2 regions of the Streptosporangium sandarakinum genome follow, and region 1 is predicted to be linked to the other one. Evidence: riboswitches for the same ligand, from Rfam matches in the RefSeq annotation. Region 1 holds a riboswitch; the other holds the start of a gene.
The links. Region 1 has a riboswitch for glycine ahead of gcvT (glycine cleavage system aminomethyltransferase GcvT). Riboswitches for the same ligand answer to the same signal wherever they lie in the genome.
Positions count from the first base shown of each region.

Region 1 (9,014 bases):
GGGAAGGCTCACGGCGCGGTCCGGGAAGGTTCGCGGACCGCGCCGCGAAGGCCGCGGGTCCGGTCTCAGAGGAAGGTCCGGCCCTCGCCGCGGTAGGTGGGCGCCTCCTCCACGATCTTCTCGCCGTCGACGAGGTACAGGCGCGCGAAGCGTTCGGACAGCTCGCCGGCCTTGGCGTGGCGGAACCAGACGCGGTCGCCGACGCGCAGGTCCTCGGCCGCCTGGCCGAGGAGGGGCGTCTGGACCTCCCCGGCGCCCTCGTCGGGGTCGTAGCGCAGCCCGCAGGGGAGATACGGCTGGGGGAGGCGGTCCGGGCCGGGGGCGCCGGAGGCGTGGTAGCCGCCGCCGAGGACGGTGACGACGCCGGGGGCGGGGCGGCGGACGACCGAGAGGGCGAACAGCGCGGCGGGCCGGCCGGTGAAGCCGCGGTAGAAGTCGAACAGGCGGGGATGGAAGAAGCCGGATCCGGCGGCGATCTCGGTGACGGCCTTCTCGCGGGCGGTCTTCTCGATGCTGCCGGTGCCGCCGCCGTTGACGAACTCCAGGTCGGCGACCTGGCGGACGGCGTGGACGATGCGGCCCCGGCGGGAGACGAGCTCGCGCCGCGACCTGGCCTGCATCCACCGGATCGCCCGGGTGCGGGCGGGGCTGCCCGGCGCGGCGTCGCCGACCCCGGCGATCTGGGCCTCGTAGGCCATCAGCCCGACGAGGCGGAAGCCGGTCCGCTTGGCGATGTCGGCGGCCAGGTCGGCGGCCTGGTCGGCCTCGCGTACGGCGGAGCGGCGGGCGCCGACCCGGAGCCGGCCGCCGAGCGCGACGAACCCCGCGTCGATGTCCAGGCAGACCCGGATCTCGTGGCGGTCGCGGACGCCGGCCACGGCCGACTCGACGAGGTCCAGGTGGTCGGGGTGGTCGACCATGATCGTGATCTCCCGGGCCGCGCGGCCGTCGGCGGCCAGTTCGGCGAGCGCGGCGCGGTCGGCGGTGGGGTAGGCCACGAGCACGTCACGCAGCCCGGTGGAGACGAGCCAGAGGGCCTCGGGCAGGGTGAAGGCCATGATGCCGGCGAAGCCGTCCATGGCGAGGATCCGTTCGAGGACGGGGCGGGAGCGGATCGACTTGCTGGCGACCCTGATCGGCTTGCCGCCGGCCCGCCGGACCATGCTCTCCGCGTTGGAGCGCATGGCCGCCAGGTCGAGGACGGCGAACGGGGGGTCCAGGTGCGCGGTGGCCCGGTCGTAGCGCTGACGGTCGTCCATGACCGCAGGATAACCCGGCTACACCGAACGTGAGTAGTATTCATGTTCACTGGGCGGCGGTAAAGTCTCCCGCCAGGGCGATCCCAAGATCATGAAAATGGCAGGTCGCGGCCCGCGCGAGGGCCTCCGGCCGGTTAAGCCTGGGGGCGTGACGAGTAGCCTTCAGGAGACCGCGGGGGTCGGGGGGACGACGGCCGAGGAGCAGCAGCACGCCGCCCGCCGCCGGGCTGTACGGCTGTTCCGCCCGGCCAGGAGCCCGGCCGGCGTGGTGGTCGCCCTGATGACGTCCACCGCGCTGTCGGCCGCCGCCGGGGTGACGGTCGGGATGGTGACGGACCACCCGCTGGGGCGGGTGCCGTACCGGAGGATCGCCGTCGGGCCCGGCGCCGCCGCCTGGTCGGACCCCGCCGTGATCCTCGTCTCGCTGGGCGCGATCGTGGCCGGCGCCGCGCTGCTCACCCTCGCGCTGCTGCCGGGACGCACCCGGCTGGTGCCGCTGGAGACCTCCGACCCGCGGCTGTACATCGGCCTGACCAGGAGCGCGCTGCGCCGTACGCTCCGGGCGGCGGCCGAGTCGGTGGACGAGGTGACCGGCGCGCGGGTGCGCCTCGGCGCGCGGGACATCGAGATCACGGTCATCAGCGGCGCCGAGCGGACCGGCCCCCTGCTCCGCCAGGTCGGCACGGTGGTGGGCGACCGGCTGGCGGGCCTGGGCGCGATCTCCGAGGGGGAGATCGTGGTACGGCTCCGCAGGCGGAGGCTCTAGATGGCCGGCGGACGGGGGAGACGGATGGACGGGGGTCGCGGATGAGGCCGTACCGGGGAAACCGCGTCGGGCTCGCCGTCGTCGGGCTGGCGCTGGCCGTGGCCGGCCTCTACGGCTTCCTGCGCGGGGAGGGCAGGCTCCCCTGGCCGCGTGGGGAGCGCCTGCTGCCCCGCGGGCTGCCCGCCCACGCGGCCGAGCACCCGTGGGCGGGGTGGGCGGCCGCACTGCTACTGACGGCGCTGGCGCTGCTGTCGATCCGCTGGCTGATCCGGGCCGTGGGGCTGGGACGATGGGGGAGCCGGAGCGGCAGCGCGACCGCCATGCTGGGGGTTGCGCTTAAAGAAATCGAAGGGCTCAGCCGGATCCGCGTCCGGTGGGTCAAATGCGACCGGCTGCGGATCTCGGTGACCTGCGGGCCGTCGTCGGATCTCGCGAAGCTCGTCGCGCGGCTGAACCGCGACGCGGTCGGCAAGGTGCGCCGGACGGTCGGCGACGACGATCTCGGGGCGGTCGTCCGGCTGCACGTCGGACGGCGCTGACCCTCCGGCCCGGGACCCGGCCGGGGCGGCGGGCGCCGCCGGCCGGTCCGTCCACGGGTCCCGGTCACCCGCATCCGGGAAGGCACCGGGGAAGGCGCCGGGGAAGGCACCGGGGAACGCGCCGGCCGTCATGGGCGACCCCGCCGCCGCGGGCGGGAGCGGATGCACGAGCAGGTCGCTCAACCCGGCCGTCGGGACCGCCGGGCCGGACGCGTCCCGGGCCTCCCGGGAGGCCCGGGAGAAGGCCAGCCCGGCCGCCAGGCAGGCGAACGGCAGCGCGGGCACCACGTACCGGTGGTCGAAGGCCGCGATGAACGGCGGCAGCGCCAGCAGCGTCGCGCCGGCCGCCCACGGCAGCAGCACGGCGCCGCCGAGCCGCCGGATGCGCGCCAGGACGCCGGCCAGGCCGATCAGTATGATCACGGCGATGAACGGGCCGCGCAGGTAGCCGTACAGCTGGTAGTCGCGGAGCAGCCCGGCGTACGGCTCGGCCAGCACGGGCCGGCCGGAGGCGCCCTGGTAGGCGACGGTGATCTCCTCGGCCGTCCGGCCCTGGGAGGCGGTCCCCTTGGGGAAGGGCCTGGCCGTCTCCGGGAAGACGTAGGCGCTCTGCGGGCCGGGGGTGGGGTAGACGCGGCGGTTCCAGTCGAAGATGTGGACCACGTCGGTCAGGCCGGTGCGCAGGAAGTCGAGGGGCTGTGCCCTGATGGCCTGGGCGGCGAAGTCGCCGGCGAGCCGGTCGCGCTCGGCCCAGCTCCCCTTGACCTTGTTCAGCGGGGAGGAACCGTCCCAGATGTAGACCGGCGGGGCCTTGCGCTCGCTGACCGGCTCGTCGGGGCACAGGGCGGCCTCCGGGCCGGCCGGCCTGATCTTCGCGCAGTCGGCGAAGGTGAGCGTGCGCGCGTACAGGAAGGCGTTGCCCCGGGTCATCCCGTAGGTGCCGTACTCGGAGCGGAACCAGGCGGCGTAGGCGCCGAGGCCCAGCGCGGCGGCCACGGCGGTGGCGGTGACCGCCCGCCAGCCGGCCCGGCGGATCACCAGGCAGACGAGGACGACGGCGGTCAGCGGCAGGCCGATCGTCCGGGTGGCGGTCGCCGCGGCCAGCAGCAGCCCGGCGAGCAGACCGGCCCGGACGCCCGGCCGCTCCCGCCGCATCAGCAGCGTGACGGCCAGCACCGCGAGGAACTCCATCAGGGAGTCGGCCATGACGAGGTGTTCGAGCTGGACCTGGTGGACGTCCAGCAGGACCGGCAGGGCGGCGAGCGTGGCGCCCCAGCCGGGCAGGCCGCCCTGCCGGCGCAGCACGAGGTAGACGCAGGCCGCCGTGGCCAGGCCCAGCAGGTGCTGGACCACGACGACGGCCGGCACGCTGGACAGCGGGTGCAGCAGCCACAGGAACAGCGAGTATCCCGCGGGCCGCGACTCCATGGGCCGCGGGTCGAGGCCGCCGTTGAGGTAGACGAAGGAGTCGGCCCAGAACCACAGGGCCGGGCGGTAGCCGAGCACGGCCAGGGCCCGCAGCGCGCCCCCGGCCAGCAGCGCGGCCAGGAATATCCGGTGGGCGCCGAGGAAGCGGAGGATGCGCGGGGAACGGCGGTCCGGACGTACTCCCGCTGACACCTTCCGACCTCCCGGGTTCGTCTGGGGCGGGAGGCCCCTGCGGCCGGGACCTCCGCGACGAGCCAACCAGCATAGGCCGCGCGGCGAAGATCAGGTGCGAGAAGGTGGCTTTTATGCCGATTCGGTGGTCTCGCGCCGGAGACGTCCCCGCGCGGCGGCCGGTCCGGAGGGCGGGAAACCCGGTCCGGAGAGCGGGGAACTCAGGCCGAAACCGGCGGGGGGAGACCCGTCCGCCGTGCCGCCCCGGCCACCGGATCGAATCCGGCGGGAAGGCCCGTCCGCCGTGCCGTCCCGGCGACCGGACCGGGCCCGGCGGGGGAGACCCCTGCCGGGCCCGGTGGCGGGTCAGCACTCGATGACGTTCACCGCGAGCCCGCCGCGGCTGGTCTCCTTGTACTTGTCGAGCATGTCCCGGCCGGTGTCGCGCATCGTCTTGATCGCCTTGTCCAGCGAGACGAAGTGCCGGCCGTCGCCGCGCAGCGCGATCCGGGCGGCGGTGATCGCCTTGATCGAGGCCACCGCGTTGCGCTCGATGCACGGGATCTGCACCAGCCCGCCGATCGGATCGCAGGTCAGGCCGAGGTTGTGCTCGATGCCGATCTCGGCGGCGTTCTCCACCTGCTCCGGGGTGCCGCCCAGTGCCTCGGTGAGCCCGGCCGCGGCCATCGAGCAGGCCGAGCCGACCTCGCCCTGGCAGCCGACCTCGGCGCCGGAGATGGAGGCGTTCTCCTTGAACAGCACGCCGATCGCCCCGGCGGTGAGCAGGAAGCGCACCACGCCGTCCTCGCCGGGCGTCGGCGTGAACCGGTGGTAGTAGGTGAGCACGGCCGGGATGATGCCCGCGGCGCCGTTCGTCGGGGCGGTGACGATCCGGCCGCCGGCCGCGTTCTCCTCGTTCACCGCCAGCGCGTACAGCGAGACCCAGTCCATCGCCTGCAGCGGGTCCCGCTCGGGCGACTCGCCGCTGAGCCGCCGGTGGAGCTGGTGGGCCCGGCGGCGGACCTTCAGCCCGCCGGGCAGCACGCCCTCCTTGTCGATGCCGCGCCGCACGCACTCGCCCATGACCCGCCACAGGTTCAGCAGGCCGTCGCGGATCTCCTGCGCGGAGCGGCCGAACGCCTTCTCGTTCTCCATCATCAGCCCGGAGATCGACAGGCCGGTCTCGGCGCAGTGCGCCAGCAGCTCGGCGCCGGTCGTGAAGGGGTACGGCACCGCGGTGTCGTCCGGCTTGATCCGGTCGGCGCCGGTGGCGTTCTCGTCCACCACGAACCCGCCGCCCACCGAGTAGTAGACCTTCTCGCGGAGAGTGTCGCCCGCCTCGGAGAAGGCGGTGAAGCGCATGCCGTTGGGGTGGTGCGGCAGCGAGATCTTCCGCTCGAAGACGAGGTCCTCACCGACCACGAAGGGGATCTCGTGCGAGCCGTACAGCCGGACGGTCCCGCTCTCGCGCATGGCGGCCAGCCGCTCGTCGACGGTGTCGACGTCCACCAGCTCGGGCTTCTCGCCCGACAGGCCGAGCAGGACGGCCTTGTCGCTGCCGTGGCCCTTGCCGGTCAGCCCGAGCGAGCCGTACAGGATCGCCTCGACCCGCGCGGTCTTCTCCAGCAGTCCGTCCTGGGCGAGGCCGCGGGCGAACCTGTGCGCCGCGGCCATCGGGCCGCCGGTGTGCGAACTGGACGGGCCGATACCGATCTTGAAGAGATCGAAGACGCTGATCGCCATTGATCTGGTCCTTGCTTGCGTCGCCGTGACCACGCGCGCCCCGCGGCCCGCGTGGTCACGGCTCTGGTGAGAGGAGGTCAGGACTCACCGGAGGTGAGCACGCCGTACTCCTCGGCGGACAGGAGGTCCTCGGGCTCGCCCTCCATGCGGATGCGGAAGAGCCAGCCTTCGCCGTAGGGGTCGCTGTTGACCAGCGACGGGTCGTCCACGACCGACTCGTTGATCTCGGTGATCTCGCCGCCCACCGGGGCGAAGATGTCGCTCACCGACTTGGTCGACTCGACCTCGCCGACCGCGTCGCCCGCGGCGACGGTGGAGCCGACCTCAGGGACCTGCACGTAGACCACGTCACCGAGGGCCTCGGCGGCGTAGGCCGTGACGCCCACGGTGAGGGTCAGGCCGTCGTCGATGCCCGCGACCCACTCGTGCTCCTTGGTGTACTGCAGGTCACCGGGAATGCTGCTCACTTTTTCCTCCTGTAGAAAGGCAGGTCGACGACCTCGACCGCTTCATGGGTACCCCGGATGCTCACGGCCAGACCCTCGGAGCGGTCACTGTCCACGTAGGCCATGGCGATGGGCCGGCCGAGGGTCTGGGACGGGGCTCCGCTGGTCACCTCGCCGACGACGGTGCCGTCGTCGGCGACGACCACCGGGTAGCCGTGGCGGGGCACCCTGCGGCCGGTCGCGATCAGTCCGACCAGGCGGCGCGCGGGCGGGACGTCCCTGAGAGGCTCCAGGGCGGCCCGGCCGACGAAGTCGCCCGGTTTGTCAAACCTCACCACACGGCCGAGCCCGGCGTCGAACGGGGTCAGCCCGGCGGTCAGCTCGTTGCCGTACAGCGGCATGCCCGCCTCCAGGCGGAGCGTGTCGCGGGCGGACAGACCCGCCGGGACCAGACCGTGCGGACCGCCCGCCTCGGTCAGCGCCGCCCACAGCGGCTCGGCGTCACCGGCGGCGGCGAACAGCTCGAAGCCGTCCTCACCGGTGTAGCCGGTGCGGGCGATGAGGACCTGGATCCCGGCGACGGTCGCGGGCAGGCCGGCGTAGTACTTCAGGCCGTCGAGGTCGGCGTCGGTGAGCCCGCCGAGGATGGCGCGCGAGTTCGGGCCCTGCACCGCGACCAGCGCGTACTGCTCGGAGCGGTCGTCCACCGCGGCGTCGAAGTCCTTGGCCCGGCCGGTCAGCTCGGCGGCGACCCGGGGGTAGTTGGACGCGTTGGCGACGACCATGAACTCGTCGGCGGTCAGGCGGTAGACGATCAGGTCGTCCAGCACGCCGCCGTCCGGGTCGACGATCATGGTGTAGCGGGCGCGGCCCGGCTCCAGCGCCGACAGGTGGCCGACCAGCGCGTAGTCGAGGGCCTCACCGGCCTGCGGGCCGGTCACGAAGATCTCGCCCATGTGGGAGAGGTCGAACAGGCCCGCCGCCTGGCGGACCGCGTTGTGCTCGGCGGACTCGCTGCCGTAGCGCAGCGGCATCAGCCAGCCCGCGAAGTCGGTCAGGGTGGCGCCGAGAGCCTCGTGGACGCCGCGCAGCGGCGTGGGTCGGGACATGTTCGCACCTCAGGCAGGGGACGGATGAGAGCATCCTCCCCCTCTGTCATTGATGCCTGAGAGCTTCGCCCGGTTTTTGCCGGACTTTCACCTTCGGCGAGGCCACGTGGCCTGCTTTCCAGAGATCACCTACCCGCACGGTCCTTTGCCTTGAGAGGTTCGCGGGGAGGGCTTGCTCCTTCAGGGGTCCTGGTCTGGATGTCAGGACGCTCTCCCGCACGGGTTCATCGGTGCCGTGGCCAGCCTAACCGGCCGTGCCCGCCGAGCGAAATCCCTTGCCGGGGGAAACGTGCGCCTTCGTCCGGCCGTACGGCGGGGCAGCCGTACCGTGGAGATTCCTTGCATAGTCTGATGAATCGATGGACGACTTCTTCCGCGAGAGGATCCTGGACACGGGACGGCTGCCGCTGTTCTGCTTCTTCGTCGCGCTGATCGTGGCGTTCGTGCTGACCAGGATCAACGTCCGGCTGATCCGGGCGAAGATCGGCTGGTTCGGCGACGTCAGCGTCGGCGACATGCACATCCACCACGTGGTGTTCGGCGTGGTGCTGACCCTGCTGGGCGGGGTGGCGGGGCTGGTCGTCTCGGGCATCTCCCAGGGCTGGTACGCCGTGACCGCCGCCGTCTTCGGCGTGGGGGCCGCCCTGATCCTGGACGAGTTCGCGCTGATCCTGCACCTCCGCGACGTCTACTGGGAGGAGGAGGGGCGGGCGTCGGTGGACGCGGTGTTCACCGCGATCGCGATAACCGGTCTGCTCCTCACCGGCCTGCGCCCGCTGGGCTGGGAGGACTCCGACGGCACGCCGCGCGGGGCGTGGCTCACCGCCGGCGCGATCGTGGCGAACCTCGTGCTGGCCGTGGTCACCCTCCTCAAGGGGAAGATCTGGACCGGTCTGGCCGGCCTGTTCCTGCCGCCGCTGCTGATCGTGGGGGCGGTGCGGCTGGCCCGTCCGGGCTCGCCGTGGGCGCACTGGTTCATGGCGCCCGGCTCCCGGCGGCCCCGGCCCCGGAAGATGGCCAGGGCGGTGCACCGGGAGAAGCGCTGGCGGCACCCGGTCATCCGCGCGAAGATCGCCTTCCAGGAGTTCGTCTCCGGCCGGCACGACCTGCCCTCCACCCGCCGCCTGGCCAGGCTCCAGGACCGCCAGGAGCACGCCGCGAGCCGGGGCCGCCACGAGCACGCCGTGAGCCGGGACCGCCGCGAGCACACCGCGGGCCGGGAGTGAGCCGGCCGTGAGCGAGCTTCCGTCCCGCTGGGAGGGCGTGGCGCACCGGGTGCCCGACTCCCTCGCCGACCTGCGCGGCCCCGCCACCGGGGTGGTCAGCCTGCCCGTCCACCTGGCCTGGTCGGGCCTGACCGAGTTCGACCTGGGCAACCGGCTGCTGCGGATGAGCCTGTACCGGACGATCATCACCGGCGGCGGGCGCGAGGACGCCGAGACGTACCTCAACGCCGGGATCCTCCTCGCCGACTGGCCCCTGCTGCGCCGCGGGCTCGGGCCGAGTTACCGCAGGGCCTGGGAGGGCAAGATCTCCGCGTTGGGATGAGCGCG
Region 1 covers NZ_CP192034.1:1,705,397-1,714,410, forward strand. The annotation lists gene ACQP10_RS08095 (amino acid deaminase/aldolase) at 66-1,259, opposite strand; gene ACQP10_RS08100 (DUF6286 domain-containing protein) at 1,408-2,025, shown strand; gene ACQP10_RS08105 (glycosyltransferase 87 family protein) at 2,253-4,184, opposite strand; gene ACQP10_RS08110 (L-serine ammonia-lyase) at 4,530-5,906, opposite strand; gene gcvH (glycine cleavage system protein GcvH) at 5,984-6,373, opposite strand; gene gcvT (glycine cleavage system aminomethyltransferase GcvT) at 6,370-7,461, opposite strand; glycine riboswitch at 7,495-7,589, opposite strand; glycine riboswitch at 7,590-7,688, opposite strand; gene ACQP10_RS08125 (hypothetical protein) at 7,821-8,687, shown strand; gene ACQP10_RS08130 (hypothetical protein) at 8,695-9,009, shown strand.

Region 2 (9,014 bases), 1.9 Mb from region 1:
GGCCTCGTTCGCCGGCCAGGCCGTACGCGGAGGGGAGGCACTGGCCGAGACGCACGTCATGGCCGGGATGGTGGTGCACCTGATCGCGCTGCTGCAGGTCGTCGCCGCCGTGCTGGTCTGGCGGCCCGGCCGGGGCGCCGGCTGGCCCGCGCTGGCCAGCCTGGGCCTGCTGCTGATCGGCCTGGGCCAGCACTTCAGCTGGGAGATGCTCGGCACGCACGTGCCCAGCGGGCTGGCGCTGTTCGGCCTGGCCGTGGCCGTGCTGATCTGGGCCTGGTCGTCCCGCGCGGCGGTGCGCCGCTCCTGACGGCCCCTCTCCTGACCGGTCCGCTTCTGGCCGGTCCGCCGCTGACCGAGTCCGCGTCGCGCGCCGTCCCCGGCGGGCGTGCGGAAGACCCCCGCGCCGCCGTGGTCCCCCCGGGACCACGGCGTTTCGGCGTTCCCGGGGCCGGGCCGTCCGGACCGGCGCGACCCGGTCGGACCGGGCGCCGTACGGGGCGGGCCGGGCGGGGACGCCGCCGGAAGGGAGGGGGGAGGCCGCGGGCCGTACCCGTAACAGGGATACGGTTCGCGCATGCCCCGCACAGGTAGGGTCGGCATCAAGTACGGGAGGGGAGACATACCGGTGAATCCGGAAGCATCGGAAACCGAGGACCGTATCTGGACGGTCCCCAACGCGCTCAGCCTGGCCAGGCTCCTGGGTGTGCCGGTCTTTCTGTGGCTGGTGCTGGGCCCCAAGGCCGACGGCTGGGCCGTCGGGCTGCTGATGCTGGCCGGCTTCTCCGACTGGCTGGACGGCAAGATCGCCCGCGCGTGGAACCAGACCAGCAGACTCGGCCGCCTGCTGGATCCGCTGGCCGACCGCCTCTACATCCTGGCGACCCTGCTCGGCCTGGCCCTGCGCGACATCATCCCCTGGTGGCTGGCGCTGGCGATCCCGCTGCGCGACGTCATGATGCTGGGCATCCCGCCCATCCTGCGCCGCCTCGGGTACGGCCCCGCGCTGCCGGTGCACTTCCTCGGCAAGGCCGCCACCGCCAACCTGCTCTACGCCTTCCCCCTGCTGTTCCTGGCCCACCACGACTCCTGGTACGCCGATCCGGCCCGGATCGTCGGCTGGTCGCTGGCCATCTGGGGAACGGGCCTGTACTGGTGGTCGGGAGTGCTGTATTGGGTACAGGTGCGGCAGCTCGTCAAAGGAGCCAAACGCCTTAAAACGCCTTAAGAGGTGATTCATGAAGGCCGTCGTGATGGCGGGCGGGGAGGGGACACGGCTCCGGCCGATGACCGCCAACCAGCCCAAGCCCCTGCTCCCTGTGATCAACCGGCCGATCATGGAACACGTGCTGCGGCTGCTGCGGCGGCACGGGTTCACCGAGACCGTCGTCACCGTGCAGTTCCTGGCCGTCCTGGTGCGCAACTACTTCGGCGACGGCGACGAGCTCGGCATGAGCCTGCACTACGCCACCGAGGAGACGCCCCTCGGGACCGCCGGCAGCGTCAAGAACGCCGCCGACAAGCTCCGCGACGAGCCGTTCCTCGTCATCTCCGGCGACGCCCTCACCGACATCGACCTGACCGACATGGTGCACTTCCACCGCGAGAACGGCGCCATGGTCACCATCGGCCTCAAACGGGTGCCCAACCCCCTGGAGTTCGGCATCGTCATCGTCGACGAGCACGGCCGGGTCGAGCGGTTCCTGGAGAAGCCCACATGGGGCCAGGTCTTCTCCGACACCGTCAACACCGGCGTCTACGTGATGGAGCCGGAGATCCTCGACGAGATCGCCCCCGGCGTGCCGGTCGACTGGTCGGCGGACGTCTTCCCACGGCTGCTGGCCCGCGGCGCCCCGCTGTACGGCTACGTCGCCGACGGCTACTGGGAGGACGTCGGCACCCACGAGAGCTACCTCAAAGCCCAGGCCGACGCCCTGTCGGGCCGGGTGAAGCTCGACATCGACGCCTTCGAGGTCTCACCCGGCGTCTGGGTGGCCGAGGGCGCCTCGGTGGACCCCGACGCCGTGCTCAAGGGCCCGCTGTTCATCGGCGACTACGCCAAGGTCGAACCCGGGGCCGAACTGCGCGAGTACACCGTGCTGGGCAGCAACGCCGTGGTCCGCGAGGGCGCCTTCCTGCACCGGGCGGTGGTCTGCGACAACGTCTACGTCGGGCCCGGCACCCACATGCGCGGCTGCGTCGTCGGCAAGAACACCGACCTGATGACCGGCGTCCGGATCGAGGAGGGCGCCGTCGTCGGCGACGAGTGCATCATCGAGGCCGGCGCCTACCTCTCCTCCGGCGTCAAGGTCTACCCCTTCAAGACCATCGAGGCCGGCGCGGTGGTCAACACCAGCGTCATCTGGGAGCCGCGCGGCCAGCGCGACCTCTTCGGTCCGCGCGGCGTCTCCGGGCTGGTCAACGTAGAGATCACCCCCGAGCTGTGCGTACGGCTGGCCAGCGCCTACGCCACCACGCTCAGCAAGGGCGCCTCCGTCGTCACCTCCCGCGACTCCTCCCGCGCCGCGCGGGCGCTGAAGCGGGCGGTGATCAGCGCGCTGAACGCCAGCGCCATCAACGTGCTGGACCTGGAGGCCACCCCACTGCCGGTGTCGCGCTTCCACACCGCCCGGGAGAACGCGGTCGGCGGCATCGCGCTGCGCACCACCCCCGGCGACCCGCAGAGCGTGGACATCGTCTTCATGGACGAGCACGGCGCCGACCTGTCGCAGGCGGCCCAGCGCAAGCTCGACCGGGTCTTCGCCCGCCAGGAGTTCCGGCGGGCCTTCCCCGGAGAGATCGCCGAACTGCGCTTCCCGCCCCGGACGGTCGAGGACTACACCCACGAGCTGCTGCGCCACGTGGACATGCGGGGAGTCCGCGACGCCGACATGAAGATCGTCGTGGACTGCGCGGGCGGCACCTCCGCGCTGGTGCTGCCGAGCCTCCTCGGCCGGGTCGGGGTGGAGGTGCTGACCGTCAACAACCGGCTGGACGATGCCTCTCCCACCGAGACCCTCGCCGAGCGCCGCCGCGACCTGCAGCGGCTGTCGGAGCTCGTCAGCTCCTCCCGGGCCGCCTTCGGGGTGCGGTTCGACCCGGTGGGGGAGCGGATCGCACTGGTGGACGAGCTGGGCCACCTGATCAGCGAGGAGCGCGCCCTGCTGGTGGTCCTGGACCTGGTGGCGGCCGAGCGGTGCGCCGGCCGGGTGGCGCTGCCGGTCACCACCACCCGGGTGGCCGAGCAGGTCTGCCGCTTCCACGGCGTACAGGTCGAGTGGACCGCCACCGCGGTCGACGCGCTCACGAGCGCCGTCCGGAACCAGGAGATGATCTTCGCGGCGGACGGGCGGGGCGGCTTCGTCGTGCCGGAGTTCGGCCCCACCGTGGACGGCCTGGCCGCGTTCCTGCGTCTGCTCGGTCTGGTCGCCAGGACCCGCCTGTCGCTCAGCCAGATCGACGCCAGGATCCCCGAGGCCAAGCTGCTGCGCCGTACGGTGCCGACGCCGTGGGCCGCCAAGGGCGTGGTGATGCGCTCGGTCATCGAGGCCGCCCAGCACCACCGCATCGACACCACCGACGGGGTGCGGATCGTCGCCGACGACGGAGCCTGGGCGCTGGTGCTGCCCGATCCGGCCGAGGCCGTCACCCACCTGTGGGCCGAGGGCAACGACGTCGACACGGCGCAGGGCATGCTGGAGCACTGGGCCCGGGTCGTGGAGGAGGCCGCCGGCATCTGAGCCCCGCGAGGGGGCGCCGGTGTCTGGACCGAGGAGTGAGCGAGCGAACGACGAGGGAAGGCACCGGACCAAGAGCCCCCGAGCCGCGACGCGCAGCGTCGCCGTGAATCCCGTGAGGGGGCGCCGGTGTCTGGACCGAGGAGCTTAGGAGCGAAGCGACGGAGTGACGAGGGAAGGCACCGGGCAAGAGCCCCCGAGCCGCGACGCGCCAGCGTCGCAATGAACACAGCGAGGGGGCGCCGGTGTCTGGACTGAGGAACGCAGGAGCGAAGCGACGGAGTGACGAGGGAAGACGCCGGGCAAGAGCCCCCGAGCCGCGACGCGCAGCGTCGCCGTGAACACAGCGCAGCGTCGCCATGAATACAGTGAAGTGCGACACTCCAGCGCGGCGGCATGGACCGGAAGTGCCACCCGGCGGTAACTTTGTCCCGACCGAACCCGCGGTCGAGCGTCGGCCTTGATCTTTGCGTCTCATTGGTGTATGTTGCGGCATTCGCAGTCAGAGAAAATACTTGAGAAGCGAAGAAGCGAGGCGCGCATCCCTGAGCACCGTTGCCGCGTCTTCGCGGTAGGAGGCCGAGCCGATCGATGCCGAGCGTCTACTGCACGCAGTGCGGGCATGCCAACCCTGAGGATGCCCGTTTCTGCTCCCAATGCGGTTCGCCGCTGACCAAGTACGAGTCACCCGGAGACAGCACGTCCACCATCTCCCTCTCCGGGATCGAGGCGTACGAGGCGGAGACCGGAGAGACGCTCCTCGCCGAGCGGCAGGCCGTCGAGCAGTTGCCTCCGGGCTCCGCTCTGCTCGTCGCCATGCGCGGCCCCAATGCCGGCAGCCGCTTCCTGCTGGACAGCGATCTGACCACCGTGGGGCGTCACCCCGACAGCGACATCTTCCTGGATGACATCACCGTCTCGCGCCGCCATGTGGAGTTCTACCGGCGCGGCGGCGGCATGTTCACCGTCCGTGACGTCGGCAGCCTGAACGGCACCTACGTCAACCGTGAGCGGATCGAGGAGGTGCCGCTCTACGGCGGGGACGAGGTGCAGATCGGCAAGTTCCGGCTGGTCTTCCTCACCCGCGGCGCCTCTGGAGGATGATGAGCTCGCAGGCCGCTCGTGCGCACATGAGCATCGGGGAGGTGCTCGCCCTGCTGCAGGGCGAGTTCCCCGACGTCAGCATCTCCAAGATTCGTTTCCTGGAGGGCGAGGGGCTGATCGAGCCGGAGCGCAGCCCCTCCGGCTACCGCAAGTTCACCTACGCCGACGTCGAGCGGCTCCGCTACATCCTCAGCGAGCAGCGTGACCGCTATCTTCCGCTGCGCGTGATCAAGGACCGGCTGGAAGCGGCGGACCGCGAGGAACGGCCCGTCGCCCCGCCCCGGGCCCTGCCCGACGAGCCGGTCAGGGAGGTCCGCCTCACCCGCCAGGAGCTGCTGGCCGCCGCCTCGCTCTCCGAGGAGGCTTTGACCGAGCTGGAGGACTTCGGCCTGGTGGAGGCCGTGGCCCGCCACTACGACGCCGAGGCCCTGGCGGTGGCCCGCAGCGTCGGCGCCCTGGCCGCCTTCGGCCTGCGCGCCCGCCACCTGCGGGTGGTCAAGGCCGCCGCCGAGCGCGAGGCCGGCCTGGTGGAGCAGGCCATCGCGCCGCTGCTGCGCCGCCGGGGCCCCGGCGCGATCGCCAAGGCCGACGAGACGGCCGGGGAGATATCCGGGCTCCTGCTGGAATTACACGCCTCGTTGCTGCGTTCCGGCGTTCGAGGGGCCCTGGGCCGGTGAGCCCTGGCCGGACGGCCGTAGCCCCCCGGATGTTACGTTGAACGAACCGGTCGAAATCCAGCGAAGATGGAGCAGCCCGTGTTGCAGATGGAGGTCGTGGGCGTTCGGGTTGAGATGCCTTCCAACCAGCCCATTGTTCTGCTCAAGGAGGCACATGGGGAGCGCTATCTGCCGATCTGGATCGGCATGACCGAGGCCACGGCGATCGCCATGGCCCAGGCCGACGAGCCGCCGCCGCGGCCGCTCACCCATGACCTTTTCCGCGACGTGCTCGACGCCCTGGGCGTCCGGCTGAGCACCGTCAACATCGTCGCCCTCCGGGACGGCATCTTCTTCGCCGATCTCGTGTTCTCCAACGGGGCCGAGGTCAGCGCCCGCCCGTCGGACTCGATCGCCCTCGCGCTGCGCACCGGCGCCCGCATCTTCGCCAGCGAGGACGTGGTCGCCGAGGCCGGGGTGGTCATCCCCGACGACCAGGAGGACGAGGTGGAGAAGTTCAGGGAGTTCCTTGACACAATCACGCCCGAGGACTTCGGCCGCGCGGGGTAGGTATTTCGGTGCATTTACGCTTCACGACGCGCCGGGTGGGGTCGTTGACTGGGCTTGGCCCCGAGCCTACGGTGCAAGTGAACCCCGGGGCCGCGCGTAAACCCCCAGATCAGGCCGCGGGATGAGAGAAAGCCGGAGGTCCGCGTGGCGGTCAGCAGCGGCGAGGGTAGAAACGCCGATCAGGATGACCCGGGACGGCGCGGGAAGGCCCACCAGCGTGCGGGTGAAGAGGGCCTGCTGTTCGACGGGGCACCGGTGAACCCGCCCGCCGACATCGGCTACCGCGGCCCCACCGCCTGCGCCGCCGCCGACATCACCTACCGCCAGCTCGACTACTGGGCCCGCACCGGGCTCGTCGAGCCCACCGTCAGGGCCGCCCAGGGTTCCGGCTCCCAGCGACTGTACGGCTTCCGCGACATCCTCGTCCTCAAGGTCGTCAAACGCCTCCTCGACACCGGCGTCTCCCTCCAGCAGATCCGCATCGCCGTACAGCACCTCCGTGACCGCGGGGTCAGCGACCTCGCCCAGATCACCCTGATGAGCGACGGGGTCAGCGTCTACGAGTGCACCTCGCCCGACGAGGTCATCGACCTCCTCCAGGGCGGCCAGGGCGTCTTCGGCATCGCGCTGGGCCGCGTCTGGCAGGAGGTGGAGGGCTCCCTGGCCGATCTGCCAGGCGAGCGCGCGGAGGCGTCCCAGAGCCCTTTAGGCGATCATCACGCGGATGAACTGGCCCGCCGTCGCAGAGCCCGGCGGACCGGGTAAAGTTGGTCTGGCCGCAGACGCCGTGCGGGAGAGTCCCCGGCTGGACCGGGGCGCCGAAGGAGCAACCCTCCCCGGAATCTCTCAGGCACCCTGTACCGCACGGACGAGGCGACTCTGGAAAGCAGGTGCGCCCGCCAGGCGTGTCTCACCGACGGTGAAAACCCTCCCCGGCGGGGAAGGTGAAGCTCTCAGGTGGAGATGACAGAGGGGGAGATCCGGCATACGCCCGCGCTCAGCGCCGGTCTCCACCAGCCCCGGGAGGCTTTCCATGACCGACCTGTCACCGCTCGGTGAGCTCAGCTCCCCGCCGTTCTCCACCCGCCACATCGGCCCGGCCGACGACGACCAGGCCCGCATGCTGGAGACCGTCGGCTTCGCCTCGGCCGCCGACCTCCTCGCGGTGGCCGTGCCGGAGGTGATCCGCACCGCCGACCGACTCGATCTCCCGCCGGCCGCGAGCGAGCCGGAGGCCATCGCCGAGCTGCGGGCCCTCGCCTCCCGCAACACGGTGCTCACCTCGATGATCGGCCTGGGTTACCACGACACGATCACCCCGGCCGTCATCCGCCGCAACCTTCTGGAGAACCCGGGCTGGTACACCGCCTACACCCCCTACCAGCCGGAGATCTCCCAGGGCCGCCTGGAGGCCCTGCTCAACTTCCAGACGGTCGTGACCGACCTGACCGCCCTCGACGTCGCCGGCGCCTCCCTGCTCGACGAGGCCACCGCCGTCGCCGAGGCGATGACCCTGGCCCGCCGCGCCGGCAAGGCCCCCTCCAACGTGTTCGTCGTCGACGCCGACGCCCTGCCGCAGACCAAGGCCGTGCTCGCCACCCGCGCCGAGCCGCTCGGCATCGAGCTGGTCGAGAGCGACTTCACCGCCGAGCTGCCCGACTGCTTCGGCGTGCTCGTGCAGTACCCGGGCGCGAGCGGCCGGATCAGGGACTTCCGCTCCATCGCCGACGCCGCCCACGCCCGCGGCGCCCAGGTCGTCGCCGCCGCCGACCTGCTGGCCCTCACCGTGCTGACCGCCCCCGGCGAGATGGGCGCCGACATCGCGGTCGGCTCCACCCAGCGGTTCGGCGTGCCGATGGGCTTCGGCGGCCCGCACGCCGCCTACATGGCGGTCCGCGACGGTCTGCAGCGGCAGATGCCCGGCCGCCTGGTGGGCGTCTCCCAGGACGCCGACGGCCGCCCCGCCCACCGCCTCGCACTGCAGACCCGCGAGCAGCACATCCGCCGCGAGAAGGCCACCAGCAACATCTGCACCGCGCAGGTGCTGCTCGCGGTGATCGCCGGAATGTACGCCGTCTACCACGGCCCCGAGGGGCTGCGCCGGATCGGCCGCCGCGTCCACCGCCACGCCGTCGTGCTCGCCGAGGGCCTGCGCCAGGCCGGCGTCGAGGTCGTCCACGACGCCTTCTTCGACACCGTGCTGGCCCGCGTGCCGGGCCGCGCCGCCGAGGTCGTCGCCGCGGCCCGGGACAACGGCATCAACCTGCGGCTGGCCGACGACGACCACGTCGGCGTCTCCTGCGACGAGAAGACCGAGCTGCCGCACATCGAGCAGGTGCTGGCCGCCTTCGGCGTCAGCGGCGCGGTCCTGGCCGACCTCGACGCCTCCGCCCACGACGCGCTGCCCGCCGCCCTGACCCGGACGAGCGACTTCCTGACCCACCCGGTCTTCCACAGCCACCGCTCCGAGACCGCCATGCTGCGCTACCTGCGCAGGCTGCAGGACAGGGACATCGCGCTCGACCGGTCGATGATCCCGCTGGGCTCGTGCACCATGAAGCTCAACGCGACCACCGAGATGGAGCCGATCACCTGGCCGGAGTTCGCCGGCCTGCACCCCTACGCCCCCGCCGAGCAGGGCGCCGGCTACGCCCAGCTGGTCGGGGAGCTGGAGGGCTGGCTGGCCGAGGTCACCGGCTACGACGCCGTGTCGATCCAGCCCAACGCCGGCTCCCAGGGCGAGTTCGCCGGCCTGCTCGCCATCCGCGCCTACCACCGGGCGCGCGGCGAGTCCGGCCGCGACGTCTGCCTCATCCCCTCCTCCGCGCACGGCACCAACGCCGCCAGCGCCGTCATGGCCGGCATGCGGGTCGTCGTGGTCGCCTGCGACGACGACGGCAACGTCGACCTCGACGACCTCGTCGCCAAGATCGAGAAGAACCGCGACCGG
Region 2 covers NZ_CP192034.1:3,644,623-3,653,636, forward strand. The annotation lists gene ACQP10_RS16740 (hypothetical protein) at 1-307, shown strand, start outside; gene ACQP10_RS16745 (CDP-alcohol phosphatidyltransferase family protein) at 626-1,225, shown strand; gene ACQP10_RS16750 (sugar phosphate nucleotidyltransferase) at 1,236-3,737, shown strand; gene ACQP10_RS16755 (FHA domain-containing protein) at 4,326-4,838, shown strand; gene ftsR (transcriptional regulator FtsR) at 4,865-5,515, shown strand; gene ACQP10_RS16765 (bifunctional nuclease family protein) at 5,594-6,064, shown strand; gene ACQP10_RS16770 (MerR family transcriptional regulator) at 6,209-6,829, shown strand; glycine riboswitch at 6,845-6,937, shown strand; gene gcvP (aminomethyl-transferring glycine dehydrogenase) at 7,098-9,014, shown strand, end outside.
Region 2: linked by a shared signal. The riboswitch ahead of gcvP (aminomethyl-transferring glycine dehydrogenase) and the one ahead of gcvT (glycine cleavage system aminomethyltransferase GcvT) in region 1 are both predicted to bind glycine.